DNA from 4 places in the Rhizobium sp. NPDC092011 genome. Region 4 is predicted to be linked to each of the others. Evidence: predicted binding sites of a transcription regulator. Region 4 holds the regulator's gene; each other region holds the start of a gene.

Region 1 (7,780 bases), on a different contig from region 4:
GCCCAGCAGGCCGGCCTGAAGCACGGCGCCTATCACTTCTTCTACTGGTGCCGGACCGCCGGAGAGCAGGCCGACTGGTTCATTCGCAATGTTCCGCGTGAAGCCGGTGCCCTGCCGCCCGTCATCGACGTCGAATGGAATGGCGAGTCGAGCTGCAAGCGCCGCCCCTCGCGCGAGCAAGTACTGGCCAAGATGCAGGTGTTCATGGACAAGCTGGAAAAGCATTATGGCCAGCGTCCGATCGTCTACACCGCGCCGGATTTCTATCGCGACAATCTCACTGGCGAGCTGCTCAACTACCCATTCTGGCTGCGCGCTGTCGCGCAGCATCCGTCCAAGGTCTATCCCGGCCGCAAGTGGGTGTTCTGGCAGTATTCCGGCTCCGGCGTCTCCCATGGCGTCGACGGCAGGATCGATCTCAATGCCTTCCACGGCAGCGAGCAGGACTGGCATAATTGGGTAGCATCCAGCGTCCATTGATCTCCGCATCTTCCTTGATAAATGAGCGCCGAGGCAGGGTTGCCAACCTTGCTTCGGCGTTGTCGTATCCGGCTCATCGATAGGTAAACCTCAAGCTTTGGCCCGAAGAGCCAAAGCACTTCTTTTCAGAAAGTCTTCCTTAAACTTCGAAGTCTAACCTTGGTCATTACGAGTATTGCGTTTTGGTTGTGTCTATGAAGCCATTTTTCTTGATTGGGCTTGCGCTGCTTTCAGCCACCGCCCTCTCGCAGCCGAGTTTTGCTGCGTCGGATGCCCGCACCCTGCAGATCGTCGTCTCCAAGGACAGGCAATCGCTTGCCGTCTATGACGGCGACCAGGTGGTGGCGACATCGAAGGTCTCGACGGGCAAGCGCGGTCATACGACCCCAAGCGGGATCTTCTCCATTCTGGAAAAAAAGGTCTATCACGAGTCAAACCTCTATTCCGCTTCCCCTATGCCGTTCATGCAAAGGCTCACCTGGTCCGGGATTGCGCTGCACGAATCCAATTCGGTCCCGAACTATCCGGCCTCACACGGCTGCGTGCGTATGCCGAAAGCCTTTGCAAAGACGCTCTACCAGATGACCGAGCGCGGCGTGCATGTTGTCATTGCCGACCAGCCGCTGGTGCCGCAGCCGTTCGAGAATTCGATGCTCTTCCAGCCGCAGGCCGCGCCGCCGCCGGCGTTGTTTTCAGAGATCGAGTTGCGCCCCACGACAGCAAGCTTCATGCCGCAGGCTCAATCGCTGCAGGTGGCGACAAACGACGTCACTTCGATCAAGATCCCACCAGCGAAGGCAATCGTCGCCCCGCCTGCCGACCTTGCTCCGCTTAGCATCCTGATCACTCGGCGTGGCCTGCGAGAGAATGTCCGAGACCTGCAGGGATTGCTGAACGACATGGGCTTCATAACCGGCACGCCGGACGGCATGCTCGGGCCTTCCACAGTGCAGGCCATCGAGGACTTCCGGAAGGCGCACGATATCAAGGCGACGGGCGGCCTCGTCAGTCCTGCGCTGATGAAGGCGGTCTATGCCGCGGCCGGCAAGGGCGAGCCGCCGAACGGCGCGATCATGGTCCGCCAGAACTTCAAGCCTCTCTTCGAGGGGCCGGCCATCATTGCCGAGCCGCAAGAAGCACTCGGCGTGCATTTCTTCACCGCCAATGCCATCGATCGCATCAACGGCAAGGCCGATTGGTTCGGCATGACGCTGGAAGAGGATTTGAGCAACAAGGCAAAGAAGCGGTACGGCATCACCAGCGAGGAGCAATCACAATCGCTCGATGCCGCCGGACAGGCGCTTGGCCGCATCACCATTCCCGACGATATCAGGCACCGCATCGAAGATCTACTGACACCAGGCTCGTCGCTAACGATCTCGGACACTGGCGTCGGCCCTGAAACCGGCAACGAAACCGATTTCATCACCATCACCAATAGCGGCGCACTCGGCAAGAAGGGCTAAAGCCCTTCCGGCAGAGCCACTCTAGACAAGCTCGACATCGATGACACCAGGCGCCGTGCGCAATGCGGCGGCGATTTCCGGCGTGATGCGGTACTTCTCCGGAAGCGCGACCTCGACCTCACGCGAACCTTCCTCCTTGATAACGATGAAGGAGACCAGGCCATCGCCCTTGGCGTTCAGATGAGCGGCGACCGCCTTTAGCGGCCCTGCATCGCGGATGTAGACGCGCAGCGCCTTCTGCATCTGCAGCGATTTCTCCTCCAAAGACTGTGCCGTCTGCAGACGCAGGCTGATGCCTTCCGGCCGCTCGTCCGCCTGAGCGGTGATCACGAAGGATTTGCCGACTTCCAGGACGTCGCGATACTGATTGAGCACTTCGGAGAAGAGCACGGCTTCGAACTGGCCGGAAGCGTCCGAGAAGACAAAGATGCCCATCTTGTTGCCGGTGCGGGTCTTGCGCTCCTGCTTGGAGATCACCGTGCCGGCCAAGCGGCCGTTGCCGGCGCCGCGCTTCACCGCCGCCGAGAAATCGGCAAAGGGCTGCACGCGCATCTTGTCGAGCACGCTCTTGTATGTGTCGAGCGGATGGGCGGTCAGATAAAAGCCGAGCACCTGGAATTCGCGCAGCAGGCGCTCCGAGGCGAGCCATGGGGTATAGGGAGGGAACGAGATCTTCTCAGGCCCGGAGGCAGCGCTTCCGAACATATCGTGCTGGCCGCTGCGCTTGTTTTCCTGCGCCACCTGCGCATAGCCCATGATGCGATCCAAGCCGGCGATCAGTTGGGCGCGGTCGATCTCGAAGCAATCGAAGGCGCCGGCGCAGATCAGGCTTTCGAGAACGCGGCGATTGATCTGCTTTGGATCGATGCGCAGGCAGAAATCCTCGATGCCGGCAAACGGCTGATCGCCCCGCACTTCGACGATGTGTTCGACCGCGGATTCGCCGACACCCTTGATGGCGGCCAGTGCGTAATAAATGCGGTTTTCACCGGTCTGGAAATGACGGAACGACGTCTGGACCGAAGGTGCGATGACCTCGATTCCGAGGCGCTTGGCATCCTGGCGGAAATCGTTGACCTTTTCGGTGTTCGCCATATCGAGCGTCATCGACGCTGCCAGGAACTCCACCGGGAAATGCGCCTTCATATAGGCGGTCTGGTAGGAGACGATGGCGTAGGCCGCCGCGTGCGACTTGTTGAAGCCGTAGTTGGCGAACTTGGCGAGCAGATCGAAGATAACGTCGGACTGCCCCTTTGACACGCCGTTCTTGACGGCGCCATCGACGAAGCGCTCGCGCTGCTGGTCCATCTCCGCCTTGATCTTCTTACCCATGGCGCGGCGTAGAAGGTCGGCTTCGCCGAGCGAATAACCCGAGAGAACCTGGGCGACCTGCATCACCTGTTCCTGGTAGACGATAACGCCCTGCGTCTCTTTCAGCAGGTAGTCGATCTTCGGGTGGATCGATTCGATCTCCTCCTCGCCATGCTTGCGGGCATTGTAGACCGGGATGTTTTCCATCGGACCGGGACGATAGAGCGCCACGAGCGCGATGATGTCCTCGATGCAGTCGGGGCGCATACCGATGAGTGCCTTGCGCATGCCGGCACTTTCCACCTGGAACACGCCGACCGTTTCGCCGCGCGAAAGCATCTCATAACTCGGCGTGTCGTCGAGCGGGATGCTGGCGAGATCGATCGAGATGCCACGCTTGGCGACGAAATCGACGGCCGTTTTCAACACCGTCAGCGTCTTCAGGCCGAGGAAGTCGAACTTCACGAGGCCGGCCTGCTCCACCCATTTCATGTTGAATTGGGTGACCGGCATGTCGGAGCGCGGATCGCGATACATCGGCACCAGCTTCGACAGCGGACGATCGCCGATAACGATACCGGCCGCGTGCGTCGAGGCGTGGCGGTAGAGACCCTCGATCTTCTGAGCGATATCGAGAAGGCGGGCGACTACCGGCTCCTTGTCCGCCTCCTCCTGCAGACGCGGTTCCTCCTCGATCGCCTTGCTGAGCGGCGTCGGATTGGCGGGATTGTTCGGCACCAGCTTGCAGATCTTGTCGACCTGGCCGTAGGGCATTTCCAGCACGCGGCCAACGTCGCGAAGAGCGGCGCGCGCCTGAAGCGAACCGAAAGTGATGATCTGGGCGACCTGCTCGCGGCCATATTTGGCCTGCACGTATCGGATCACCTCTTCGCGGCGATCCTGACAGAAGTCGATGTCGAAGTCCGGCATCGAGACGCGCTCCGGATTGAGGAAGCGCTCGAACAGCAGCGAGAAACGCAGAGGATCGACATCGGTGATCGTCAAAGCATAGGCGACCAGCGAGCCCGCACCCGAGCCGCGGCCCGGGCCGACCGGGATATCATGTCGTTTCGCCCACTTGATGAAGTCGGCAACGATCAGGAAGTAGCCGGGGAATTTCATGCGCTCGATGACGCTGAGTTCGAATTCCAGCCGGTCGCGATATTCCTTTTCCTCGTAACCAGGCGCCATGCCGAGCGAAGCCAGGCGTTGGTCCAGACCTTCAACCGCCTGAGCACGCAGTTCCGCCGACTCGGCGCGTTCCGCCTCCTCGGCATCATCCGTCGCGCCGGTGAAGCGCGGCAGGATCGGCTTGCGGGTCTTCAGAACGAAGGAGCAGCGCCGGGCGATCTCGACGGAGTTTTCCAGCGCTTCAGGTAGATTGGCAAAGAGCTTGGCCATATCGGCCCTGCTCTTGAGGTAGTGATCGGGTGTCAGGCGGAAACGCGTGTCGTCGGAGACGATGGCGTTATGGGCGACCGCCATCAGCGCATCATGTGCATCATAGTCGTCGCGCGTCGGGAAAAAGGCTTCGTTGGTGGCGACCAGCGGAAGCTCATGCTCATAAGCCAGGTTAAGCATCTTGTGTTCGTGGCGCCGGTCATAGGTGCCATGGCGCTGCAATTCGACATAGAGCCTGTCGCCGAACAGTCGCTTGAGCGTCAGAAGCCTGGAGAGCGCTTGCGGGGCATGCCCGTCTTTCAAAGCCATATCGACCGGTCCGCCCAGGGAGCCGGTAAGAGCGATCATGCCCTCTGTACCGATCTCTTCCAGCCAGGACGTCGTGACGTGAACGGCACTATTGCCTTCGCCGCCTAGATAGGCGCGACTGACCAGATCGACGAGGCGTTCATAACCCTGTTCGGTTGCGGCGAGCAGGACGATGGAAGGAAGCTTGGCAAGAGCCTGCTGCGGCCCACGCTTCTCGCCCTCGCCACCATCCTCCATGTCGATCGACACCTGGCAGCCGATGATCGGCTGCAAACCCTCGTCCATCGCCTTCTGCGAGAATTCCAGGGCGACAAACAGATTGTTGGTATCGGTAATGGCGATCGCGGGCTGCTTGTCGGCGGCCGCCTTTGCCAACACCTTCTTGAGCGGCAGGGCGCCTTCCAGCAAAGAATAGGCCGAATGAACACGAAGGTGGACGAATTCCGGCAGGCCATCGATCGGCGCAACCTCTACACCGCTGCTACCCGTATCCGCCATTTCGTACCCTTCCGCATGCTAAGATGAATCGGCGGTATTTTCGACATTGCGGAAGACAAAGTCCAGAAGTTGCTCCCGCTAAATACGGAAGCAGCATGTGCATACAGAGATAAAACTCACATCGCCATCATGATGAGAGAAAAGCTGGCAACGAACATCACGATGGAGGTGAATGCTGCAACGTCTCGAATGATATCGGTCATTTACGCGCTCCTTACTCGTTATGTTTCTTATTTGTTCTATTTTTGTTCGAGAGTCAATAGATGCATCAATAAATTTCATTCTCCGCTTTTCCGCCCGCCGATAGACGCCTCAACAACCCGGCTTTATGCAGGGACAAACGGAGAGAACACGATGAAGTCACTTGCCTGCGCGCTCATTCTTCTTACGGCTGCAAGTACTGCTCATGCGGAGGACGCCAGCCCGCCGGGCCGCATCATCGATGCGGCGATCGGCGACTGGAACAAGGACGGCAAGCCGGATCTCGCGCTTCTGACGGCCCCACCTGCGGGCGATGACGCCGACAACCCGATCGGCATCTATATCTATCTGCGCGATGACGAACACTCGTTGCTAAAACTGGTCGCAAGCGTACCGCACAAGATATGGGGCAGCGTGGAGCCCGGCGGCATCGTCGGACAGGAACCGTCGATCTCGGCATTGCCGAATGGTTCCATCTCCATCGTCTCACAGAACGACAGTATCGGGCGCGATCGCTGGACGCAGACATTAACGCTCGCCTATCGCAATAACAGCTTCGTTGTCGCAGGCTATACCTACGAATCCCATGACACGCTCAATCCCGAGGAAAGCCACAGCTGCGACTATAACGTGCTGACCGGCAAGGTGACGAAAGACGGCAAGAACCGGAAGGCGGAAGCCCGGAACGTCACCATCCAGGACTGGCAGGACGATTTCGGTCAGAACGCGTGCGATAACGGCAAGTAATCGCTTATGTTCTCTTTTTGTTCTTTACAAATCTAACGACCGGTGGCATCTTGACCACTCACCAAAATTGGAGAGGGTCATGCCGGATCTTGCCGAGCTGAACGATTTCATTGTGACCGCCAAGGCCGAGACCTATGTCGGCGATGGGGAGAGGCTGCCGTCCTGCCGAAGCGGCTCGCATGATATCGGCTATGCAAGCGGTCGGTGGCGCTATCTCGACAGCTATTTCGGCGGTACGGATTTTTGCGGACAAGAGGTGGTCTGGCATGACGACGAACCGATTTGGGCCATGAACTATTTCGGCCATATTGTGGAACCGGGCCTCATCGATGGGCATAGAGCCGGCATGGTCATCAAGGCAGCCTTGCTACGGCTTTATCTCGATGAAAAGCGTTTCCTCGGCGATTACCAATTCGAGCATTCCTTTGGCCGTTACGTCGATCGCAGTAGCGGCGGATGCGACCACTTTATCGGCCACGAGGCCATCATGGTGGATGGGTGTAAAGCGTATGAGCTTGACTATCGCGGCGGCCTGATAGTTCCGTAGCGGACGATCAAACTTCCACCACCTTGCCTTCACTCAGCGTCACGCGGCGATCCATACGAGCAGCAAGCTCGTGGTTGTGCGTGGCGATCAGCGCAGCGAGGCCGGACTGGCGCACCAGGGCTTCGAGTGCATCGAAGACGTAATGAGCCGTCGCAGGATCGAGATTGCCCGTCGGCTCGTCGGCCAGCAGCACCAGAGGCGCATTGGCAACGGCGCGGGCAATCGCAACGCGTTGCTGTTCGCCGCCGGAGAGTTCGGCGGGGCGATGGTCACCGCGATGGCCGATGCGCATGTAATCGAGGAGCTGGGCAGCACGAACACTCGCATCCTTGCGCGAGAGGCCGGAGATCAGTTGCGGCATCATGATGTTTTCGAGGGCCGAGAATTCGGGCAACAGATGATGGAACTGATACACGAAACCGATTTCGCTGCGACGAACTGCCGTACGCTTGTCATCGGACAGGCTTTCACATGCCTGACCGTTGATCAGCACTTCGCCACCATCCGGATGTTCCAGCAAACCGGCCACATGCAGAAGTGTCGACTTGCCCGTACCTGATGGAGCGACCAGAGCCACCATCTCGCCGCTATGCAGGGCAAAATTGGCATTCTTCAGGATCGACAGCTGCGTATCGCCCTGCCCGTAATGACGCTCCACGCCAGAGAGCTGGAGAACGACGTTGCGTTTGATCAAATGTGGATTCCTTATTCGTAGCGCAACGCCTGCACCGGATCGAGCCGCGAGGCACGCCAGGCCGGAAAGATCGTGGCAAGGAAAGACAGGGTCAGAGCCATCACGACGACGGAGATGGTTTCACTC
Region 2 (7,780 bases), on a different contig from region 4:
GTCTTTGGGCCGGGATGCCGCTAGTAATCGTTTAAGCTGCGCATCCATTCGAGCATCGCGCTCCCCGAAGGTGATCGCGAATTGCTCTCCAGTTGGGCTGTTTACAAGTGCAGCCAGATTGCGAAGGTTAAGGTGAAGTTGCTCGACGCGAGGCATGAGCGGACGCAAGACCTTCGCGTCAACTCGAACAAGTCGACCGGCGAACTCGCCTGAACCGATTTCCCAGCGCACGAGGGTACGCTCTGGGCCAAAGCGGATAATTGGATTGTGTGCCCAGGTATTGCGCACGTCTGCGAGGATCTCAACCTCCGTCATGAGCGCATTGAAAGGGCCGGCGAGTTCCGCATGCAATTTGGCATGGAGCGTCTCGCGGACAAGGCGGACCCGTTGCTTTAGACCGGCCGTCTGCTTGTAAAATTCTTTCCGGCGCTTCACCTCGCTTCCAGGTTTTCCAAGAATATACAGAGTGAAGAGATCGACCTCGATGTAAGCTGTCCAGGCCATCATCTCACCGAGAAGGGCGATCTCGTCATTGGGAATGTCATTGATGGGGTATAGAGGGTCTAGAAAATGGATTGGAGATCCGTTCTTGGAATTTCTAAACAATAAACCGCAGAAACACCATTACATACCTATCTTTTACCTAAAAAGATGGGCTTTAGCTCCTGACCTGAGCAGGAATGAAACCCTTCCGCTCGCCAGGGTTAGCACCCGGACCTGCGAAGATTTGGAGGTTTACCGCTTTGGCAAACTCCAGAGGCGGCTCCTTGTTGTCGAGGACTATTATCTGCATAGAAGGATTGAGAGCCGCTAGGCTCTCCCAGAATTTCGGCTCGATTGTTGGCTCAATGCGGTCACTTTCCGCTTCAACGACAGATTGCCCACCACGCTGTTTCACGGTCGTCAAAGGAGAGTCAAGGACGAGAAACCCCGGATGAGGCCTCCCGCGGCTGTGACAATACCTCAACAACGCGACCGAAAGGGCAGCGTGGAGCACAGCGCGGAATCCCTTCCCATGTGCGCGGCGGAACTTGCCATTGACCTTGATGTCGTACTGGCTTTCCTCGAACTCTACCCTGACATCGTCCTTCCAAGACCAATCTCTCAGGACAGCTTCGATCTCCTTGCAGAGTTCCGTCGTCGCCATCGGGTCGAGAGGAGCCCATTTCAGTTTTTTCGGCGGTTCCTCGATGGCCCGTTCAAGCTCTGCCTTCAGCCCCTCTAGCCGGGCCGCTTCAGTCCGGTCGGCACGGGTCGACTGTAGTTCAAGCCGCCGCTTGACCAACTGGTCAAGCGAGGCCTTGGTTTGTTGTCGTGCTGGAGCCAAAACGACGTCCTGGAGCCTGTCGATCTCCCTTAGCCGGTCCGCGTCCTCGCGAGCACCTTTGTGCCAACCGTCACGCCGTTTTTGTAAGTCCGATATGGCGTTCTTGAGATCGGCCTGCAAGCCGCGTATTTTAGCCGCTTCGGCCGACGCCGAAGCGTAAACCTCATCGGAACTGAACTTAGGTCCCGGCTGATCCGGGTGATCGTGTTCAGCGCCTTCGAGCGCCTGTCCGCAGAGAGGACATGCGCTAGTCTGCAAGCCGTCCAGGTAATAGGAACCCTCGGCAATGAAATCGAGGCGCTGAAGGTCTGATGAGTACCTGTCGTCTAACAAACGGTAGCGGGTGAGCATCGCGTCGAGGGCGACGACTTGGGTCTCTGACTTCACAAGAGACTGGTAGACGGCCACGCGCTCCGAATGCAATCGCGTCCGTTCGGTGGCGTTCTGCTCCAAGGTGTCCGACAATCTTGCTATGGTACCTTCGAGACGCTCTATGCTCTCTTCCTCTTCAGCTTCCACATGATCCTTCAACCGGGCATGCAAGGGAGCAAGAAGGTCGGCGAGGAGATCGCGCTGCGCCTTCAGCTTGGCGGATATGATCTCGCGCTTCTCTTGGGCAACGATGCTCGCGTCGTCCTTTCCGGTCAGGAGATAGGAAAACATTCGTTTTTCAGCGGTGTCACTGAACCCACCCCTTAAAATCGGGGAACTTTCGGTTATAATGGCCTCTTCATCGACGAGGAAGATCGGCAACAAAGTGCGGATTGACAGGCGTTGAATCTCGCCGTCACTATTCTTCCTCAGCTTCACCGTCTCTGGCAGACCAAAAAAGGGAAACACCCTCGCGGTGACATCTGGATCAACAGATCGCCCTTGACGTTTCGACGCCAAGGTCTCGCCCTGATTGTTGCCATTCCGGATATGGTCATCTGGAGATCGGGGGAGTTCGAAATAGTCGTCGCTGATCAAGTCGCCAATGGGCTGGGAGTAGGCAATGACTTCGCCACCCTGAAGGCTCCGCTCCAAGGTAAGGACATCGTCCGCTTCGTTCCTGAACTCGAGCCATACAGTCTCGTATGCGGCGGCTTCGTCTATCGTCTTGGTCAGCTGATCGGCACCCAAGACATAGTCGACCAGTCTCAGGAGATAGCTCTTTCCGGTGTCGGAATCGCCGGACACAACGTTGGGGCCAGGATCAAAGCGGATCACCGCGTCAATCTGTCCTCGCCCAGTCATCCTTATCTCGGCAATACGAGACATTACAGATCAACGTCCTTCAATGCTGAGAGTGTGTCGAATTCTGCGCCCCATTCTCCAACTTGTGCGGCCATGTACGACTGCAAGCGTTCGTCGGTATAGGAATCGAACCGCTCGGCGAGCCATTTTGCCCGATCGCGAAGTCCTTCGGCGTATGACGTTTTGAGAAGGCCTACAAAAGCAGACGTGAGGTCCGAGCCCGAATAGTAGATTCCCAGATCGGTCATGTTTCTGATTACCAGCTCGCGAGCGCACATGAGCGACAGACCCGTGTCGACGACCTGGCGCTTGATCACCCATTCCGCCCCGCGGTTAGGCACCGCGGGATGAAGGCTTGGGTAGGACGTGTCGACGTCGCCTGAGTGGACGAGCAGATAGTCGTAACTTATCAGCCTTTGCACGTCGAATAAGGCCGGGCGAGACGCCGATAGAATGAACAGGAGCCTGAAACCACATTCGACTGGCGTATTGAACAAGCGCGGCGGTTGCGGTCTCGGCGCAAGCTTTGCCGCCTCACTCATTCTGGCACCACTTGGCGATGCCGTCATTGGCAAGATGATGGCATATACCTTCGCGATCCAATGGCTTGAGGTGAGGGTCGAGGACATGACCGCTAACAACCTGCGCCTGCGCGGCATTGATCGTCAAACGAAGGCGTTCGTGTCCGCTGGAAGCGGGACCGTTATAGGTATGATAGAGGCCGTCGCCAAATTGCGACACCAGATCGTGGAAAAACTCGACTTGCTGCATTTGATCGTGGGCGAGACGCTTTAGGCCCTCAGCGCTATAGAACGTGATGCGCGACCGCTCGAACAACGTGGCCGATTTTGAATGGCCCGCGAAATCTGCCTCTGCCCTCACGGGAGCGGAGATCATTTCGCTGATCACTTCGAAGAGCTGCTGAACGTAGGTCCGCTCCTCTTCTGTTATGGACGACGGCGGTGCGGGAGCGGGCGGTCGCTCGATCAATGGCTTGCCGAACACGATGTCATGAAAATTGGTCTGAGCATGCTCTTCGAGTATATCCAGGGGTTGCTTCACCTTGACAATCGAGAGGTCTGCCTTCTTTACGAAATCCAGCAACTTGCCTTCAAGCTTGATCTTGGTTTTCTTGGCGATTCCTTCTGCACAATATTCGTCCCAATTCGCGATCAGCTCATCTTTCAACTTCTTGGGATCATCGACTAGGTCCTGCAAGTCACCGGTTACGCCCTTCCGCGTCACAAACCAGTATTCTTTCGGCAGCGTGTATTTTCCGATGGATGCGAAATAGAGTACCTTCCCTATCTCCTCGAACGCGACCCCTTTACCGATTTTGTTGGCGTAGCGCTTGCACTGGTAGAGATGCCAAAATCGGTCGGGAGCCCCGGGCTTACCAAACCAAACGACGATGTCACGTCCTTTGTCCCCCGCCCCTCCACGTTGCTGGACATCGGTCACGCCGGGCAGCTTCTCCTTGAGGTAGCCATGAGCCCATTCGAGAACGAACCGCTCGAAGTCATCGGCGCTGAACAAACCCAAGCGATCTAAGGGTTTCACCGGTAGTCCGTATCCGACGCCGACACCCAGAAGCCTAGCATTCGCGCCGGGCCACTTGGTCGGAATGTCAACGGGCTTGAGTTGGTCTGTCAAAAAAGTCCTCCGGAGAGTATGCTCATTACAGTGCCCGCCCCAACGACACAAGCCAGAGGTGTAGCCCCACCTGTTCGAACTCCCCCACGAAATGGCGTTTCGCTCGGCATAGCCATCTCCGATCAGGAGAGCAGGAACGCCAAACTTTCTAAATGTCAGGATTCGCGGTTTGACCTACAAGCCGACAGATATAGCACTCGAGCCTCAGAAAACAGGCGCTGCATCTGCGGAACCGGCACTCATCTTTTTAGCCAAAGTTCCGAGGTCCTCTCCACCAAGACGCGGTCGGCCGGGAAGACCCGCTTCTGAAATGCCAGCAGGTCATCAAAGCTGCCCTGAAGCCACTGCCGGTATTCGTCGCGATGGAGCAGCACCGGCATACGCTCGTGAACCGGCGCGACCGCCTCGTTGGCATCGGTCACGACGCCGGAATAGACCGGCCCCCACTCATCGCTGACGCGCCAGAGGCCCGCCAAGCGAAGATCGGTTCCTCGCGAACACTGAACCAGGTTCTCGTCATCTTGCCTTTCTTAAGCACGTCATCCCGGCGCCGTGAAGCCTTGGACGGCGGTGTGCCGCTTTGCCATCGATCCCGTGTTCGCAGGACCTCGAACTTTTCGGACGGCGGCGGCTCGCGGTATTGGAACGCAATGACATCCTCGATCGATCCATGAAGCCAACGCTCGTATTCGTCCGGCTTCAGCAGGACCGGCATCCGATCGTTCAGGGGCCTGATCTTCTCGTTCGCCTTCATCGTCATGCCTGCGAAGACGGGTCCGAACTCCGGCGTGTTGCGGCAGAAGCCGGCCCAGGCGACCAGCGGCTGGCGATGAAGCGAGAACCACGTCCTCGTCTTCGACCCTTTGACCCGTCAGGATTGGCAAAGTGTGTTAGCGCTATCAGGCATCGATACTTGGCGTCGACGACAAGCCGATCCCACAGCGGATTGGTGAGGTCGGCAACGAGGCCAATGCGCCCCGGCGGCTCGCCTTTATGGCGCATCTCGCTGGTCTGCCGGGGAAAGCCCCAGGTTGGGGATTTCAGGAGGCGCAGGCCATCCTTTTCGAGCACGATCAGGCCAGGGGTGCCCTCGACGGTCTCGGAAGGAACGCTCGCTACCGAGGAAAGATTGACGCCGAAATGCTCGACGATTTCCTCAATCGGCCGAGATATAGAAAACAGGCGCGACAATTTCGGCCTCCGATCCAGTTTGGTTCCCCAAACTATCATGGGAACATACGAGGAACAATTGTCGGCCCTCGCGACGGCGAACCGCATAAGTTTTTTTGAAGTCGGCAAGCGCGTCGCCTCCGACCTCATGTCAATGATTCGCAAGCAAGAATCCCGCGCGGGCAAAAATGTGAGACAATTTTCCTATTTTCGGGTGGCTTGACTCTTTTTGCCGTGAGGAACAGATACAGAACAAATAGACCTGTACGACATGATGTCGCCTGCCAACACGAACCCGCTGGAGTCCGTGAACGATGAATGCTGCCCGAAACAGGGTGATAACCGAGCTGAGAGAGCGCATCGCCTCGATGGAGAGCCCTGCCTCGCGCAAAGCCGGTGCGTTGCCGTTTCAAGTGGCGGAGGTCGATGCCGCCCTGCCCGGCGGCGGTCTTGCCTACGGCGCGCTTCATGAGGTCTCGGGTGGCGGGGCCGGCGCGGTCGATGGCGCGGCGGCCGCGCTGTTCGCCGCCGGCATCGCGGCTCGAACGACGGGACCGATTGTCTGGTGCCTGACACGGCCGGACCTGTTTTTTCCGGCGCTGGCTCAGGTGGGACTGCATCCCGACCGCGTCTATTTCGTCGAGAGCGACAAGGAGGAAGATGTCCTGGCCAATGCCGAGGAGGCGCTTGCCTATGGCGGGCTCGGCGCCGTCGTCGCCGAGCTGGTGCGTCTGCCGATGGTGGCGAGCCGGCGGCTGCAGCTTGCCGCCGAAAAGACCGGGGCGATGGCGCTGGTTGTCCGGCGCTGGCGGCGGCCGACGGAGGCATCGGACTACGGCCAGCCGACCGCCTCGACCACACGATGGCGGGTGAGCGTACTTCCATCCGAGGAGTTACCGGTCCCTTGCGTCGGACGGCCGAACTGGCTTGTGGAAATTATGCGCGTGAAAGCGGGCGAGTGCGCTGAGTTTATCGTTGGAGCCTGTGATGCCTCGGGTCGTATCGATCTATCTACCGGACCTGCCCACCGACAGGATCAGGCGGGCCGATCCTTCGCTGCCGGCTGAGCAGCCCATCGCCGTCATCGCGCGCAGCGGTTCCCGGCGCTGGGTGGCCGCGGCCGACGCCGCCGCGCGGAAGGTCGGCGTGACGGTCGGGATGCCGGCGGCAAAAGCGCAGGCGCTGTTTCGCGATCTTATGCTGATCGATGCCGATCCGGCGGCCGACGCCGCTGCATTGGAACGCATCACGCTCTGGGCGCTGACGCAATATTCGCCGATCGTCGCGATGGATGCGCCAGACGGGATCGTGATGGACACCGAAGGCGCCGACCATCTGCAGGGCGGCGAGCAGCTCATGTTGACCGCGACCGCCAACCGGTTCCGGGGCAAATCCCTGACGGCCCGCGTCGCCATCGCCGACACCTGGGGCGCGGCGCATGCCTGCGCCCGTGTCATCGCCCGCGAAACCGTCATCGTGCCGCCGGGCGAAACGGCGCGCGCGGTCGAGCGTCTTCCAATTTCCCTGCTGCGCCTGCCCGAGCAAATCGTCGGCGATCTCAGAACTCTTGGCTTCCGAACGATCGGCCAGCTTTCCGCGACGCCGCGCGCGCCCCTCGCCCTCCGCTTCGGGCCGGAAATCGGCCGTCGGCTCGATCAGATGTATGGGCGCATGGCCGAGCCCATCGATCCCATCCGCACCCCGGATATTGTCGAGGTCAGCAAGGCCTTCGCCGAGCCCATCGGCGCGGCCGAGACCATCAACCGCTATGTCGCCGGCCTGGTGACGCAGCTCGTCGAAAAGCTGCAGCGCCGGGGGCACGGCGTTCGCCGCACCGACCTCATCGTCGAAAAGGTCGACGGCACACGACAGGCCATTCGCGCCGGCACGGCCAAGCCCTCGCGCGACGTCACATGGCTCACCAAGCTGTTTCGAGATAGGACGGAGAAGATCGAGCCCGGCTTCGGCATCGAGCGGCTGACGCTGGTCGCCGTCATGACCGAGCCGCTGGAAGAAGTTCAGAGGGCGTCCTCGCTGGTCGAAGACCAGATGACGGACGTCGTCCCCCTCATCGACGTCTTCGCCAATCGCGGCCAGCGGGTCTATCGCGTGATGCCGGTGGCAAGCGACGTTCCGGAGCGCAGCGTGCGGCGGATCGATCCTGCGGCGGTCGCCGCCGGCGCGACGTGGACCCAGCATTGGCCGCGGCCGGTCCGCCTGCTTTCCCGGCCGGAGCTGATCGAGGTGATCGCGCTCATGCCCGACCACCCTCCCGTATCCGTCACCTGGCGGGGCAAGCGCCGGCGCGTCAAGCGCGCCGACGGCCCGGAGCGTATATTCGGGGAATGGTGGACACGCGACGCGGAATATGAGGCGGTGCGCGACTATTTCGTC
Region 3 (7,780 bases), on a different contig from region 4:
TCGCCGGCGCCGGGGTTCGTCGAGAAATATTTCTCGAACTTGCCCTGCTCGCCATCCATCTCCTTGGCCTCCGGCAGCGCATCGCGCTTGACGGTGATATTTGGCCAGATGGATGCGTATTCGGCATTGATCTTCAGCCACTTGTCGAGACCCGGCTCCGTATCGGGCTTGATCGCCTCGGCAGGACATTCCGGCTCGCAGACGCCGCAATCGATGCATTCGTCAGGATGGATGACGAGGAAATTCTCCCCCTCGTAGAAGCAGTCTACGGGGCAGACTTCTACGCAATCGGTATACTTGCAGCGGATGCAATTGTCGGTCACGACATATGTCATGAAGCACTCCAGGAATGTCTCTAGCTTCCGCGGTTGCGCAACCTGGAACGTCGCACCCTTCCACGGAGCCGAACGAGCAGACGAATGCGCATTGCGCAAACTCGCCGTCCAGCTGGTTACCGGCAGGTTGATCGTGAGGTATCGACTTTATCAGCCAATTTCAAGGACAAACAATCTTCAAAACCGCCAGTGGCAGACAGAGTTTTCTAATCATCATCCGAGATCAGACGATCGATCGCACGCCGATCGCGCTTTGTCGGCCTGCCGCTACCCGGCGCCCGCTGAGCCTGCTCGAAGGGGGTGAGGTGTTTTGTCTCACTTGGGGGTGGCGTCAGGTCTTCGTAAAGCAGCCTGGCTTCCTCGAAAGGCCCCCTGCGCTCGCCGGGCGCCCGCACGACGAGGATGATGTCGCGGCGCTCGAGAGAAAGTTCTATCCGGTCGCCGACCTTGAGGTTGTGGCTGGGCTGCACGACGCGCTCGCCATTCACCTGCACATTGCCGTTCTGCACATAGACTTGCGCCAGCGACCGGGATTTCACCATACGGGCAAAGAAGAGCCATTTGTCGATGCGCTGACGCGAACCGGAAAATGGCTGCTTCTCGTCCTTCATGGCTTATTTCTTCATTTGCTCCTTGAGGGCAGCGAGCTTTGCGAACGGAGAATCCGGATCGATCGGCTTTTCCTTGCGCGGCGGCTTGGCTTCGAAGCGCAAAGGCTGCGATGCGCCGCGATTATTGCGATCATTCCGGTTGTTGCGGTCGTTCCGATCGCCCCGCTCCTGCCGGTCGTTGCGCTCGCCACGGCCACCCTGCTGCTGCGGACGTCCGCCCTCGCGATTGTTGCCGCGCGGACCCTTGTCTCCACTGCGGGCTTCGCGCCCGTCGCGGCGATCCCGGCCTTCGCGATTGCCTTCGCCGCTTGCCTGCTCGCCGCCACCGCGACGATTGCCCTGTTGGCCGCGGCCTTCGCCCTGCTGGCCGCGACGATCGCCGTGACCCCGGCCGCCTTGGCGCTGCTGCTGATCGCTGCGTCCGCCAAGACGCCAAAGCAGAACCGGCTTCGGCTCCACGGGCTCGGCAGCAACGGCGTCGGTTGCGGTCGCTTCCACAGCTTCGGTAACGTCCGTTACCACGGGCTCCTCAGCGGGCGCGGCTTCTTGCGCAACGGCTTCGGTTTCCTTAGCCGGCTCGTCGCCTGCCGCGTCAGCATCGTCGTGATCGGTCCTTTCCGCAACGGCTTCGGCAGCGGGTGCCGGCGCCGCGCTGGCATCCTGCTGAGCGAGGAAGGCCGAAGCCTCCTCCGGCTTCACGGAATCGGCGCGATAGCCGAGACCCTTGAGGATTTCTTCCATATCTTCAAGCGTTGCGCCGAGGATCGAGAGCATCGCCGTCGTCGTGGTGAAGCGGCGGCCGTCATAAGCACCTTCGGGGCGCGAAGCCTGACCGGGCTTCCACTGCAGCAGCGGGCGGATCAGATCCGCCAGGCGCTCGAGAATATCGATGCGCACCGCGCGCTTGCCGAGGAACCGGAAGCCCGCGAGCTTGTAGAACATGCGCTCGTAGCTCGGATCGGTGACAACAGACGTGCGGCCAGCCGCCAATACCGGGATCAGATCGCCATAGCCCGGCTTGTCCAGACCATCGTTCTTCAATGCCCAGAGCAGCGTGATGAGCTCAGCCGGAGCCGGCTTCAGCAGCGCGGGCACGAAAATATGATAGGCGCCGAAGCGAACGCCATAACGGCGCATGGAAGCGCGACCATCCTGATCCAGCGACTTCACCTCTTCGGTAACGTCGCGGCGGAACAGAACGCCGAGATTTTCCACCAGCTGGAAGGCCAGCCCCTTGGCAAGGCCTTGCAGATCCTCGGCGCGCGACAAATCGTCGAGCGGCTTCAGGATCGTGCTGATGTGATGATTCACAAAACGCTCGATACGAGCGGCAACATGATCACGCGCATTGCCCGTCAATTGCTCGTCGGCGAGCAGGATGACGCGCGGCCGCATGATATGATCGCTACCCGACAGGCGCGCCACGGGGTCGCCGAGCCAACGCACCAGGCCATCGGCACTGATCGCAAGATCTCCATTGCCGGCCGCATGCATGCGGGCGGCACGCGCCTCGAATTCCAGCGCGAGCGCCTTCAGCGAGGCAGCCTGGACAGCCTTGGCGTCCGGCCCCTCGGTTCCCGAGATAGGCGTGAACCGGAATCCGGTCAACTGTCCCACATGATGTCCCTCAACGAAGACATCCCCATTCACACTGATTTCAGCTTCCAGCATCGCATTCTCTCTCAGGCGCTTCATGAGCACAGATGTCCTGCGATCAACAAAGCGTTTCGTCAACCTCTCATGTAACGCGTCGGACAATCGATCTTCGATTTCCCGCGTCTTTTCTTGCCAGTGTGTCGGATCGGCAAGCCAGCCGGGCCGATTCGACACATAGGTCCAAGTCCTTATCTGCGCGATTCGCGCCGAAAGCGTGTCGATCTCACCATCCGTCCGATCGGCGCGATGCACCTGTTCAGCGAGGAAATCCTCTTTCACCGTGCCATAGCGCACAAGATCGGAAAAGAGGGTAGCAATGAGATCTGCATGCTGGGCAGGCGTAATGCGCCGGTAGTCCGGAAGCGCACAGGCTTCCCATAATTTTTCAACCCGGGCCGGGTTGTTGGCAAGATCGACAATCTCCAGATCGCGTGACAGATATTCCAACGCCTGCTGGTCTACCGCAGGCAGCGCCCGCGTCAAGCCCTGCACGCGTGGCGCGTCTTCCAGACTGCTGCGCAACGCGGGAATCGAGGAGAAATCGAAATCCTTGGTGCGCCATTGCAACACCTTCACCGTATCAAACTCGTGCCCTTCGATCCGGCGTACCAGCTCGTCATCGAAAGGATCGACCTGGCCCGTCACACCGAAAGTGCCGTCCTTGAGGTGACGACCGGCACGGCCGGCGATCTGGCCGAGCTCGCCCGGATTGAGATTGCGGAACTGATAGCCGTCGAATTTGCGATCCTGAGCGAAGGCGACATGATCGACGTCGAGGTTCAGGCCCATGCCGATTGCATCGGTCGCCACCAGATATTCCACGTCGCCGGCCTGATAGAGCGCGACCTGGGCATTGCGGGTACGTGGGCTGAGTGCCCCGAGCACGACGGCGGCGCCACCGCGCTGACGGCGGATGAGTTCGGCGATCGCATAAACTTCGTCGGCGGAAAAGGCGACGATCGCGGTGCGCTGTGGCAGGCGCGTGATCTTCTTCTGGCCGGCATAGAAAAGATGCGAAAGCCGTGGCCGCTCAAGGACGGTGATCCCGGGCAGGAGCTGCTCGAGGATAGGCCGCATCGTGCCGGCGCCGAGCAGCAACGTCTCGTCCCGGCCGCGCAGATGCAGAATGCGGTCCGTGAAGATGTGGCCACGTTCGAGGTCACCCGCCAACTGCACCTCGTCGATGGCGACGAAGGCGGCGCGCGTCTCGCGCGGCATGGCCTCCACCGTGCACACCGAATAGCGCGCGTTGGGCGGCGATATCTTTTCTTCACCCGTCACCAGCGCGACGTGCTGCGCCCCGACCTTCTCGACCACACGCGTATAGACCTCGCGCGCCAGCAGCCGCAGCGGCAGGCCGATAACGCCGCTGCCGTGCGCCACCATACGCTCGATGGCATAATGGGTCTTGCCGGTATTGGTCGGTCCGAGCACCGCGGTTACGCCGCGTCCGCTCAGGATCATAGGCTGCGAATTTTTAGTCATTGGTCCATGCATGGGCGAGAAACTACCGTCTTCCGATCAGCAAGCTCCTCTTGGAAGAAAGGAAGAGATGACGACCATATGTGACAAAGGCAAGACCTGAATGAAAAAACAACAGCCGCAACAATCGATTTCACAATGAGTCGCCTCAACCAAAAGCTACATTATCGATACAGCCCATACGAGTCTTGAAGATTCCGGAACAGCCTGAGAACGAATCGGAGACGAATCGCTGACTCAATCACGTTCCCTATTCGTTCACTACTATATGTGGATTTCAATTCATAGAGTCCCACCAGATACTGAATCACAATTTCCCCACCTTCATTCTGGCACGGCGAGTCTCGCAACACGTCCGAAGTCGCCTGCTATCCCGATGCACTTTTGGTTAATCATTTGTAAAATATCGATATTTTCACGAATTCGACCGCCCGGTTAAGATTCGGGCCAAAGCCTGAACGAATCAGCGACGAATCGGCGATTCCAACCGATTCCTCCTTTGTTCTCCACAATATGTGGTGTCTCCCTGCCGAAATCGCACAGGACTCTGAAGGGTTGAAGCCGTGATTCGCACCGAATCCTGGATTGCGATTAACCTTTCAGCGAGCGCAAATATAAAAATCAATTGATACAATCATAAGATGTGCGCATTAACACTTCGATCAAAGCCGGAACGAATCGGCGACGAATCATTGTTTCACCCGCGTATTTCATTTGTTCACGGCTATATATGGTAGCCCCGGATTGATGATATCGCGACATGGAGAATTGCGATCGGCGGTAGGCCGCTCGTAAAGGCGCCGTCGTTAACGATTGAAACGCCCGAACGCTACTTTGCGGCGACTATGGGCGGCACCTATCGGCTGATGCCTCGCCTTTGTTCCCACCCCCGCCTGGGAGCAGAGCCCTGGTCCTGGCGGCTTCGATGTTAACCAAAGCCCAAATGCAGAACGAATCATCGACGAATCGCTGACGTCGCCGTTTTCCCGTTTCGTTCACCACAACCCATTGTATTTTAACTATATTATAACCATAGAGCCAGTTCGCACATCTCGGCCATCACAGCCTATCTGAGGCCGCCCGTTAATATTTTGCTGACCATGGAAACAGTCCGCAGTGAGGATTTTTATTTCTCAGCCGGAACAATTTTCGAGGAAATAAGTTTCTACAGCAGAAATACAGGGAACTCCGGCCGCACTTCCTACGAGTGGATATGGCGGAGACGCTGAGGCATATCGCTAGGTGGCTTAGGCCCCGGGGGACTATTTCCAGCGACGGACATAGAGGAGACATATCATGCTTGGTACGGTATTGCTCATAATACTGATTCTGCTGCTGGTTGGCGCACTTCCTAGCTGGGGTTACAGCCGCGCTTGGGGGTACGGCCCGTCGGGTGGTCTCGGGCTTGTTCTCGTCATTGTCCTTATTCTGCTATTGATGGGGCGGATCTGATCCGCAGATCATTGTTGAAAACCTCGAAACACCAGGGAGCTAACATCATGAAGAAGATCATCGTCGCGATCGCCCTCGTCGGCGCACTGGCGTCGTGCACGTCAACCGAAAAAGGCACGGCCATCGGCGCAGGTACGGGCGCGCTGATCGGCGGCGTTGCCACGCATAGCTGGGGCGGCGCAGCCGTCGGCGCTGTCGCAGGTGGCCTCGTCGGCAACCTCATCGGACAGTCCGAAGATCGTCGCGGCTACTGCATCTATCGCGACCGCTACGGCCGCCGTTACGAAGCTCGTTGCCGCTAACAGCATCGTCACATGACCAACCGCCTGATCGGTCGGTCATGTGATCTTCAGGCTCCCCGCACGCCGGATGCTTGAGACTGAAGTTGCTGAGACAATTCTCTTCCCGCACCGATAGGCTGCGGGGAGAAAGCAGTGTTTTGAGAAGGAACGGCATCATGGCCGCAATTATCGCAAGCATTGCAGCACTGGTATTCGTCGGCACGACCTTCTACGCGCTCGGCAGCGCGGCAAGGGCCCGCGACAAGGAAAAGCGCCGTCCGGCGCTCGAAGCTGTTGTATTGGAATTCAAGCCGCGGGACCGGCGTTCGGCCAACTCAGGCCGGGGATGATTGCCGGGCTAACCCGGCAATCCCGAAGATATAGAGATCACCTTAAGAGAAGAACTGTCCGCCATTGGCGCTGATGGTCGATCCTGTGATGAAGCCGGCATCGTCGCTGGCAAGGAAAACCACGATGCGTGCGATTTCCTCGGGCTCACCCAAACGCCCGACCGGAATCTGCGGAATGATACGCTCGTTCAATACCTTCTCCGGCACGGCAAGCACCATTTCAGTCCCGATATAGCCGGGGCAAATGGCGTTGACGGTGATATTCTTAGCAGCGCCCTCCTGCGCAAGCGCCTTGGTGAAGCCGAGATCGCCTGCTTTAGCGGCCGAATAGTTGGCCTGCCCCATCTGACCCTTCTGACCATTGATCGAGGAAATATTGATGACACGGCCGAAGCTGCGATCGCGCATGCCCTGCCAGACGTGATGGGTCATGTTGAACAGGCCGGTGAGGTTGGTACTGACGACCTCGTGCCATTGCTGCGGCGTCATCTTGTGGAACATCGCGTCGCGGGTGATGCCGGCATTGTTGACCAGGATCTCCACATGGCCGAGATCGTGCTCCACCTTGGCGATGCCTTTGCCGCACGCCTCATAATCAGCCACATCCCACCTGTAGACGGAGATACCCGTGACCTCGTGGAAAGCATGAGCCTTTTCCTGGTTGCCGGCGTAAGTCGCCGCAACCTTGTAACCCGCATTGTGGAGCGCCATTGAAATGGCCGCCCCGATACCGCGCGTTCCACCGGTTACCAATACCACTCTGCTCATGTGCCACTCCCCTTTGTTGCGACGGAGACGTGACAACCGATCGTGAGGTCGCCCGCTCCGCCTCTCTTCACCACTTCTTCCGGAAAATATTACTGGCGAGGCGTCAGAGCGCCTCGAAGCACATGGCGACACCCATGCCGCCGCCGATGCACAGCGTGGCAAGTCCCTTGCGGGCGCCGCGGCGCTTCATTTCGAACAGCAGCGTGTTGAGAACGCGCGCACCGGATGCACCGATCGGATGACCGATGGCGATGGCGCCGCCATTGACGTTGACGATCGACGTATCCCAGCCGAGATCCTTGTTGACCGCGCAGGCCTGGGCGGCAAAGGCTTCGTTGGCCTCGACGAGATCAAGATCGCCGACCGACCAGCCAGCCTTCTCCAGCGCCTTGCGGGATGCCGGAATGGGGCCGGTGCCCATGATCTGCGGATCGACGCCGGCCGTTGCCCAGGAGACGATGCGGGCGAGCGGCTGGATGCCGCGGCGCGAGGCTTCCGCCTCGGTCATCAGCACGGCGGCAGCGGCGCCGTCATTGAGGCCGGAAGCGTTGCCGGCGGTGACTGTGCCTTCCTTGTCGAAGGCCGGACGCAGCTTCACCATGCCGTCCAGCGTGGCGCCATGGCGGATATACTCGTCGGCATCGACGGTTACGTCACCCTTTCGCGTCTGGATGGTGAAGGGAACGATCTCGTCCTTGAAGCGTCCCGCCTTCTGCGCCGCTTCCGCCTTATTCTGCGAGGAAACGGCGAACTGGTCCTGCTCCTCGCGAGAAAGCTGCCACTGACGCGCGACATTCTCGGCCGTGATGCCCATGTGATAACCGTAGAAGGCATCCGTCAGGCCG
Region 4 (7,780 bases):
AGTTCGATGCGTAGTCGAGATCGTTCTTCGGATAAACGAACGGCTGACCGATATGGTACTTGTAGGCCATGGCGGCGAGCGTCGGCATCTTGGCGATCATGCGCAGGCTAGCGACCATGCGCTGATGCGGATCCGTGATGTCGGTCGAGTCGTGGTAGAAGGCCGAAAGGGCGCCGACACAGCCGCACATGACGGCCATCGGATGCGCGTCGCGGCGGAAACCGGTGAAGAAGCGCGACATCTGCTCATGCACCATGGTGTGGTGTACGACGCGATGATCGAAGTCCTTCTTCTGCGCGGCGGTCGGCAGTTCGCCGTAAAGGAGCAGGTAGCAGACTTCGAGGAAATCGCCGTGTTCGGCCAGCTGGTCGATCGGATAGCCGCGATGCAGCAGAACGCCTTCGTCGCCATCAATATAGGTGATGCTGGACTCGCACGACGCGGTCGAGGTGAAACCAGGATCGTAGGTGAAAGTGGAGGTGTTCTTATAAAGGGCACCAATATCAATGACACTTGGGCCGATGGTTCCGGTTTTGACCGGCAGGTCTACCGTCTTCTCACCCCAAGTTAGTTTCGCGCTTTGTTCCGTCATGCTGATCCTCCAAGATTTGGCGGGATTGACGCCATAAAAAGCGCCAAAAGGTTAAGCGACTACCGACTAGCTATATGATCCAGAGCCTAATGCCAAGTTATCCTAGTGCCAAATTGTGCATCGCAGTATCAACTTTTGGGCACTGCACTAGGCGCATGGGTCATACCACGCACCGCGGATAGATCTATTTCGTCGCAAACATGCCGATTTTGGTTGAAATCACCTAGCGGTGACGGCAAAAATCGCGCGAAAGCTGTGGTTTCGCGCGGGGCAGGCGGTGAATGCCTAATTTGGAGGCACCGGAGCAGCAAGAGGATGGCCGGGACCTTGTTCTGCCTTCGCGGCAACGCCATGCCATTGCCACAATCATCCCGCGCATCAATGCTGGACAACGGGAGCGCACGCAAGATCAGGCATCCCTGGCGGCGCGGATTTATCTCGCCCTCAACCATATGCGAGCCGTTGTTGGACGGCTTGTCGAAGAAGAGGCGGTGCATGGCCGCGCCATTCTCCTCACTCCGATCTATATGGGTGTCGGAGCGATTTTCTGGTTTAGAGTGGATAGCGATCCACCTCCGCAGACGGTTTTAACCGCATGTCTGCTTCTCACAGGCGGTTTTCTTTTCAAGCCGGAGGCGGGCCGGCTGCTGCGGCATCTGCTTTTCGCCGGCATGCTCATGAGTCTCGGCATGGCGCTTGCGCAGTGGGAAAGCTGGCGTGCCTCGACAGTCATGCTCGATTCGGCCGTAACGACGACCGTTACCGGTCGGGTCGAAAGGCGAGAGACCTATGACAATGGACGCTGGCGTTACGTCGTCAAGATCGACGCGACGGAGAAACCGTCTATTCACAGGCCGCCGGAGCGGGTCACCATCTTCGTGCGCAAACAGGCAGAGCCATTCACCCTTGGGGATCGCATTCAGGTCAGAGCCCGACTGACGCCACCGGCTGGGCCAGCTCTGCCGCGCCTCAACGATTTCGCGTTCAGTTCCTACTTCAATGGCATCGGCGCGAATGGCTTTGCCTATGGCACTCCGACACTATTATCTCCGTCTGGTGATGAAGCCGAAAGCTCGTTGCTGGACAGAGCGGACATCTGGCTCGCCGGCCTTCGCAACAGCATAGGCGACAGGATCAGAAGGACTTTGCCTGGTGACACGGGCGCCTTCGCGGCAGCACTTGTCACCGATGAGAGACGGGCGCTCTTGGACGAGGCGACGGAGGCGCTGAGAACGGCAGGTCTGACGCATATCATTGCCATTTCCGGCCTGAACATGGCCCTCTCTGCCGGCATCTTTTACATCGGCTTGCGTTATCTGTTCAGCCTGTTTCCAGGCTTGGCGCAGGCATGGCCGACCAAGAAGATTGCCGCATTCGGCGCATTGGTCACGGTAACGGCCTACTACCTCATATCCGGCTTCGGCGTATCGGCCGAACGAGCCTTCATCATGATGGCGATCATGCTGGTCGCAGTTCTCTTCGACCGGCCATCGATCAGCCTTCGAAACGTGGCACTCTCGGCGATCGTCATCCTTGTTCTATCGCCGTCGCAAGTGCTCGGGCCAAGTTTCCAGATGTCCTACGCCGCGACACTGGCGCTGGTGTCCGGTTATACGCTCTGGAAACGGCGGCAGCATCGCGAAAACATAATTTCAAGGTCGAGATTGCTGAGCCCGGTGCTGTTCGTTTCGCGCTTCTTCGGCGGCATAGTGTCGACATCCTTCATCGGTGGTGCGTCAACCGCCATTTTTTCCATAGAGCATTTTCACCGTTTGGCGACATACGGGCTGGCCGCAAATCTTGCCGCGATGCCGATCGTCTCTTTCATCGTCATGCCGTTTGGCATGGCCGCGATGCTGCTGATGCCTTTCGGCCTCGATGGGCCGCTCTGGAAAGTCACCGGAGAGGGACTGGAGATCGTCATTCTTGTCGCGAAGACGGTCGCTGGTTGGGGTGGCGATATTACCTTCGGGCGGCAACCGGCTTGGTTGATGCCGACTTTCATCGCCGGCTTTCTGGCCATGAGTGTGTTGCGAACCAAGCTGCGCCATCTTGGCTTTCTGCTGTTGCTCCTCACGGTCGGGGTAGCAGCACTTGGTTCCGGCGTACCCAAGCCTGATTTGATGATCTCCGAGGATGGCGTTTTGGTCGCGCTAAGGCAGGACGACATACTGGCAACAAATCGGGAAAGGCCGCAGGCTTTCATTTTCGAGCAATGGCAGAAAGCGATGGTTGCGGCCGACCACCAGCCACCGACCGTTCTTCCGGCCGATAGCCGGCTTCCTCAGGTCACCAAGAAGGAACGCCGCCGCCGGCTGAATGCCGACGAACAGAAAGCGGTTCGCAATGCAATGGAGGAGGCTCTCGATCGGACGATGCAGGGAAGTTTCGCGTGCCAGAAAGGTGCGTGGTGCGTGGCGATGCTTGAGAATGGCACCATATTGGTGACCATCGAAAACGCTGCCTATTTGCCGCCGGCCTGCGACACGGCGAATATCGTCGTGACGCCTATACGCCTGCGTCTCGACCGGTGTCGTTCGGGTGCTTTGCTCTATACCGGCGCCACACTGCGGCGAACCGGATCGGTGGAGATGGATCTGAGTGGCGATAAGCCGATCGTGTCTACTGCGTTCGAAAATCCACAGCGCCCCTGGACGCGGCATCGAACCTATGATTGGCGCACAGGTACATTCGGTGCGCCAATCGAGCCGAAGTCACCGGTTAGTGATAGCGGCGAATAAGCCCGACGAGCTTGCCCTGTACCTTGACGCGATCCGGGCCGAAGATGCGCGTCTCATAGGCCGGGTTAGCCGCCTCAAGGGCAATGGAGGCACCCTTCCGGCGGAAGCGCTTCAAAGTTGCCTCTTCGTCGTCGACGAGAGCAACCACGATGTCGCCCGGGTTGGCGGTTGTCGAATTGCGGATGATGACGGTGTCGCCATCGAATATTCCGGCATCGATCATCGAATCGCCTCGGACTTCCAAGGCATAGTGGTCACCTGCGCCAAGCATGTCGGCGGGAACGGTAATATCGTGGGTGTTGTTCTGGATAGCCGAGATCGGCACGCCAGCTGCGATACGACCCATTACAGGTACAGACACCGAACTGCTGTGATCGTCATTCGCCACTTTCGGCGGCGGAGGCGGAGCGACCGGCTGAGGTTTACCAAGGCTGCCTTCAATAACGCTCGGCGAGAAGCCGCGGCGCTGCTGCAGGCTGGGATTATAGGCATCCGGCAGCTTGATGACTTCGAGAGCTCTGGCTCTATTTGGCAACCTGCGGATGAAACCGCGTTCTTCCAACGCGGTAATCAGACGATGGATGCCGGATTTGGATGCCAGATCCAATGCATCCTTCATCTCGTCGAAAGATGGCGGAACGCCAGACTCTTTCATGCGTTCGTGAATGAAGAGAAGCAGTTCCTGCTGCTTGCGCGTCAACATCGTTTTGGAACCCCAGAATCAAGAAATAGTCGTGAAACAAATCCAGAACGGACACTATATGTTCCATATGTGTTCCGCAAGTACTTAAATTTCGGTAAAGTCGCGCTCGATCAATTAAAGAATTATCATTCTCGAATGGATCCATCGGCAGACCCGCGGGACGGTGCGCAATCGAGCTCATTGATAAATATGGAAGAATAGAACGAATCTGCTTTTCAACCGCGGCTTTCTAAGCTGTCTGTGCGCGGTTCCCGTAGGGGCGATATCGGACAGGGTGAGCCGGCTACGGAGGAGAATCAGCAGTCACGTTTACGAGATCGCTGTCCGAGTGTGCTGCGCTTTTGGCGAGCCTTTCGTTGCCGTCTTGAAATAGCCGATGGATGGGCGCAAATCTGCTCCGTTCGGAAATAGGAGAAGCCATGACTTCGTCGCCGCATCCGCTGGATCATCTCGTTCTGCCGACCGTCAACATTGCTCTGGCGCGCGAACGCCTCGGCAAACTCGGCTTCACGGTTGCTCCAGATGCACGCCATCCTTTCGGCACCGAGAATGCCTGCGTCTTCTTCTCCGACAAGACCTACCTGGAGCCTCTGGGCGTGGCCTCGCAGGAGCAATGCGAAGCGAGCATCGCTGACGGCAACGTCTTTGTCGCACGCGATCAGGCCTATCGGTTTCGCGTCGGGGACGATGGTTTTTCGGCAGTGGTCTTCGGCACGGATGACGCGGTTGCTGATGATGAGCGGCTGCGGGGTGCCACAATCTCGGCGGGGCCGATGCTTGATTTTTCGCGACCCATGAAGATGCCGGATGGAACGGAAACGACGGCCGGTTTTCGCCTCGCTTTTGCTGCAGATTTGCGTGCGCCGGATTTTCTGGCGTTCTGCTGTCAGCGCATCAATCCGTTAGCGGCCGACCGCACCATGCTCGAACGCCATGAAAACGGCGTCACCGGCATTGCGCGGGTGGCCATGTCGACGAACAGACCGGCTGCATTCCGGAGCTTTTTCGAGGATGTTCTCGACAGGCCCAGAATATCGGAGCATTCCTTCGGCCTGACGATTAAGGCCGCCAATGCCGATCTGGAGCTTTTAACGCCGGAAGGCATCGAGGCGTTTTACGATTTGCGCGTGAGTGACCATGATCCGGGTCTGCGGGCGCGGGCAATCCTTTTCAAAACGCGCGATCTTTCCGTGACATCGTCGCATTTCGCTGCTAACGGCGTCACATACACGCGAAAGAACAATCGTATTTTGGCGCGGCTGGCACCCGAACAGGGCGCGTTGTTCGCCTTCGAGGAGATAGCATGAGCACGAATTCCGAAGTGATTGTCGGTGAGGGAGCCTCCAAGGTCCTGTTCTCAAACACCGCCAAGCTCTCGCTGATTGCCGGCCCCTGCCAGATGGAAAGCCGCGACCATGCCTTCATGATCGCAGGCGTTCTGAAGGAACTTTGCGACAAGCTCGGCCTCGGCCTCGTCTATAAATCCTCCTACGACAAGGCGAACCGCACCTCGCTCTCCGGCAAGCGCGGTATCGGCCTTGAAAAGTCCATGGAAGTGTTCGCCGATCTGAAAAAGGAATACGGGTTTCCTGTTCTGACTGATATCCACACCGAAGAGCAATGCTCCGTCGTCGCCAAGACGGTCGATATCCTGCAGATTCCGGCCTTCCTGTCGCGCCAGACCGATCTCCTCGTCGCCGCTGCCAAGACCGGCCGTGTCATCAACGTCAAGAAGGGCCAGTTTCTGGCGCCGTGGGACATGAAGAACGTTCTTGCCAAGCTCAACGACAGCGGCAATCCGAACATTCTCCTTTGCGAGCGCGGCGCCTCCTTCGGCTACAACACGCTCGTCTCCGACATGCGCTCTCTACCGATCATGGCGGCGATGGGTGCGCCTGTCATCTTTGACGCCACCCATTCCGTGCAGCAGCCCGGAGGGCAGGGTGGCTCCAGCGGAGGCGATCGCCGATTCGTCGAGACGCTGGCGCGTGCGGCCGTGGCTGTCGGTGTAGCCGGCGTCTTCCTCGAAACGCACGAGGATCCGGACAATGCGCCGTCAGATGGCCCGAACATGGTCTATCTGAAGGATATGCCGCGGCTTCTCGAGAAGTTGCTGGCCTTCGACGCCATCGCCAAGGCTTGAAAAACACAGGCATTCAACAGGCTGACATGAATTTGCGCTAGGCGGCCTGTAGGAGTGTAAAATCAAGGCGCGGTTCCGCATTGTAATTTCCGCGCCTTCGATTATGACGATTTAAATCGATTTATAAACCAGCGAGCAGGAAGCTATCATGACCGCAATCACCGACATTATCGCCCGCGAGATTCTCGACAGCCGTGGCAATCCGACTGTCGAAGTCGATGTCTACCTCGAAGATGGCAGCATGGGCCGCGCGGCGGTTCCGTCGGGCGCTTCGACCGGCGCACATGAAGCCGTCGAGCTTCGTGATGGTGGCAAGCGCTACCATGGCAAGGGTGTCGAAAAGGCTGTCGAAGCCGTCAACTCGGAAATCTTCGATGCCATCGGCGGCATGGACGCTGAAAACCAGATCCAGCTCGACAACATCATGATCGAGCTCGACGGCACGCCGAACAAGTCGCGCCTCGGCGCCAACGCCATCCTCGGCGTTTCGCTTGCCGTTGCCAAGGCCGCTGCCCAGAGCGCTAACCTGCCGCTCTATCGCTACGTCGGCGGCGCCCACGCTCGCCTGCTGCCGGTTCCGATGATGAACATCATCAACGGCGGCGCCCATGCCGATAACCCGATCGACTTCCAGGAATTCATGATCCTGCCGGTTGGCGCCGAATCCATCCGCGACGCCGTTCGCATCGGTTCGGAAATCTTCCATGTCCTCAAGAAGGAATTGGCAGCGCAGGGCCACAACACGAACGTCGGCGATGAAGGCGGTTTCGCGCCGGGCCTCTCGAGCGCCCCGGCAGCGCTCGATTTCATCATGAAGTCGATCGAAAAGGCCGGCTACAAGCCGGGTGAAGAAGTTGCTCTCGGCCTCGACTGCGCTTCGACCGAATTCTTCAAGGACGGCAAGTACGTGCTCGAAGGCGAAGGCCGGACGCTGGAATCCGGCGCGATGGCAGAATACCTCGCTCAACTCGCAGCTCAGTATCCGATCATTTCGATCGAAGACGGCATGGCCGAAGACGACTGGGAAGGCTGGAAGACGCTCACCGACCTGATCGGCAAGAAGACCCAGCTCGTCGGCGACGACCTTTTCGTCACCAACTCTGCTCGTCTGCGCGACGGTATCCGCATGGGCGTTGCCAACTCGATCCTGGTCAAGGTCAACCAGATCGGCTCGCTCACGGAGACACTCGACGCCGTCGAAACCGCGCATAAGGCCAACTACACGGCCGTCATGTCGCACCGTTCGGGCGAAACGGAAGACTCCACGATCGCCGATCTCGCCGTTGCCACCAACTGCGGCCAGATCAAGACCGGCTCGCTGTCGCGCTCCGACCGTCTTGCCAAGTACAACCAGCTTATCCGCATCGAGGAAGCGCTTGGCCCGCAGGCGAAGTATGCAGGCCGCTCCATCCTGCGCGGTTGATGCCTGATTGGCGGCATCTCGCAGATCCGCAAATCGCGTGTTGTGTTGAAATCGAACCGCGCCCCAGGGCGCGGTTTTTTGTTGGCTGGCGTAGTTAGAGTCAACGGACGGTTAATCTCTGCCGGTTAATTTAGCGCTAGGTGTTTGATTTGATGTGATCTTGTCTATGGCCGCAATG

Evidence for each region. Region 4 encodes LexA, which represses DNA repair genes until DNA is damaged. Its sites were predicted from a motif close to TGTTCNNNNTGTGTTCNG; they were not measured.
Region 1: the regulator LexA is predicted to act here: its motif matches at 5,701-5,718, upstream of dnaE (DNA polymerase III subunit alpha).
Region 2: the regulator LexA is predicted to act here: its motif matches at 5,447-5,464, upstream of ACIQJ2_RS31475 (ImuA family protein).
Region 3: the regulator LexA is predicted to act here: its motif matches at 4,329-4,346, upstream of ACIQJ2_RS20190 (helicase-related protein).

What each region holds. Positions count from the first base shown of each region.
Region 1 is NZ_JBIVSO010000014.1:71,637-79,416, reverse strand. Features, by position in the region: gene ACIQJ2_RS32025 (GH25 family lysozyme) at 1-480, shown strand, start outside; gene ACIQJ2_RS32020 (L,D-transpeptidase family protein) at 675-1,946, shown strand; gene dnaE (DNA polymerase III subunit alpha) at 1,968-5,465, opposite strand; gene ACIQJ2_RS32010 (hypothetical protein) at 5,820-6,413, shown strand; gene ACIQJ2_RS32005 (DUF5680 domain-containing protein) at 6,493-6,960, shown strand; gene ACIQJ2_RS32000 (ABC transporter ATP-binding protein) at 6,968-7,651, opposite strand; gene ACIQJ2_RS31995 (lipoprotein-releasing ABC transporter permease subunit) at 7,666-7,780, opposite strand, start outside.
Region 2 is NZ_JBIVSO010000013.1:87,622-95,401, reverse strand. Features, by position in the region: gene ACIQJ2_RS31510 (hypothetical protein) at 1-504, opposite strand, end outside; gene ACIQJ2_RS31505 (hypothetical protein) at 659-2,587, opposite strand; gene ACIQJ2_RS31500 (ABC-three component system middle component 2) at 2,587-3,105, opposite strand; gene ACIQJ2_RS31495 (ABC-three component system protein) at 3,098-4,216, opposite strand; gene ACIQJ2_RS31490 (SOS response-associated peptidase family protein) at 4,456-4,692, opposite strand; gene ACIQJ2_RS31485 (SOS response-associated peptidase family protein) at 4,635-5,036, opposite strand; gene ACIQJ2_RS31480 (hypothetical protein) at 4,973-5,407, opposite strand; gene ACIQJ2_RS31475 (ImuA family protein) at 5,701-6,453, shown strand; gene ACIQJ2_RS31470 (DNA polymerase Y family protein) at 6,374-7,780, shown strand, end outside.
Region 3 is NZ_JBIVSO010000004.1:402,676-410,455, forward strand. Features, by position in the region: gene fdxA (ferredoxin FdxA) at 1-335, opposite strand, end outside; gene ACIQJ2_RS20185 (RNA-binding S4 domain-containing protein) at 542-946, opposite strand; gene ACIQJ2_RS20190 (helicase-related protein) at 950-4,087, opposite strand; gene ACIQJ2_RS20195 (DUF3309 family protein) at 5,381-5,536, shown strand; gene ACIQJ2_RS20200 (YMGG-like glycine zipper-containing protein) at 5,581-5,838, shown strand; gene ACIQJ2_RS20205 (hypothetical protein) at 5,994-6,167, shown strand; gene phbB (acetoacetyl-CoA reductase) at 6,210-6,935, opposite strand; gene ACIQJ2_RS20215 (acetyl-CoA C-acetyltransferase) at 7,039-7,780, opposite strand, start outside.
Region 4 is NZ_JBIVSO010000002.1:1,235,733-1,243,512, reverse strand. Features, by position in the region: gene gltA (citrate synthase) at 1-592, opposite strand, end outside; gene ACIQJ2_RS14400 (ComEC/Rec2 family competence protein) at 874-3,333, shown strand; gene lexA (transcriptional repressor LexA) at 3,314-4,036, opposite strand; gene ACIQJ2_RS14390 (VOC family protein) at 4,456-5,343, shown strand; gene kdsA (3-deoxy-8-phosphooctulonate synthase) at 5,340-6,179, shown strand; gene eno (phosphopyruvate hydratase) at 6,328-7,602, shown strand.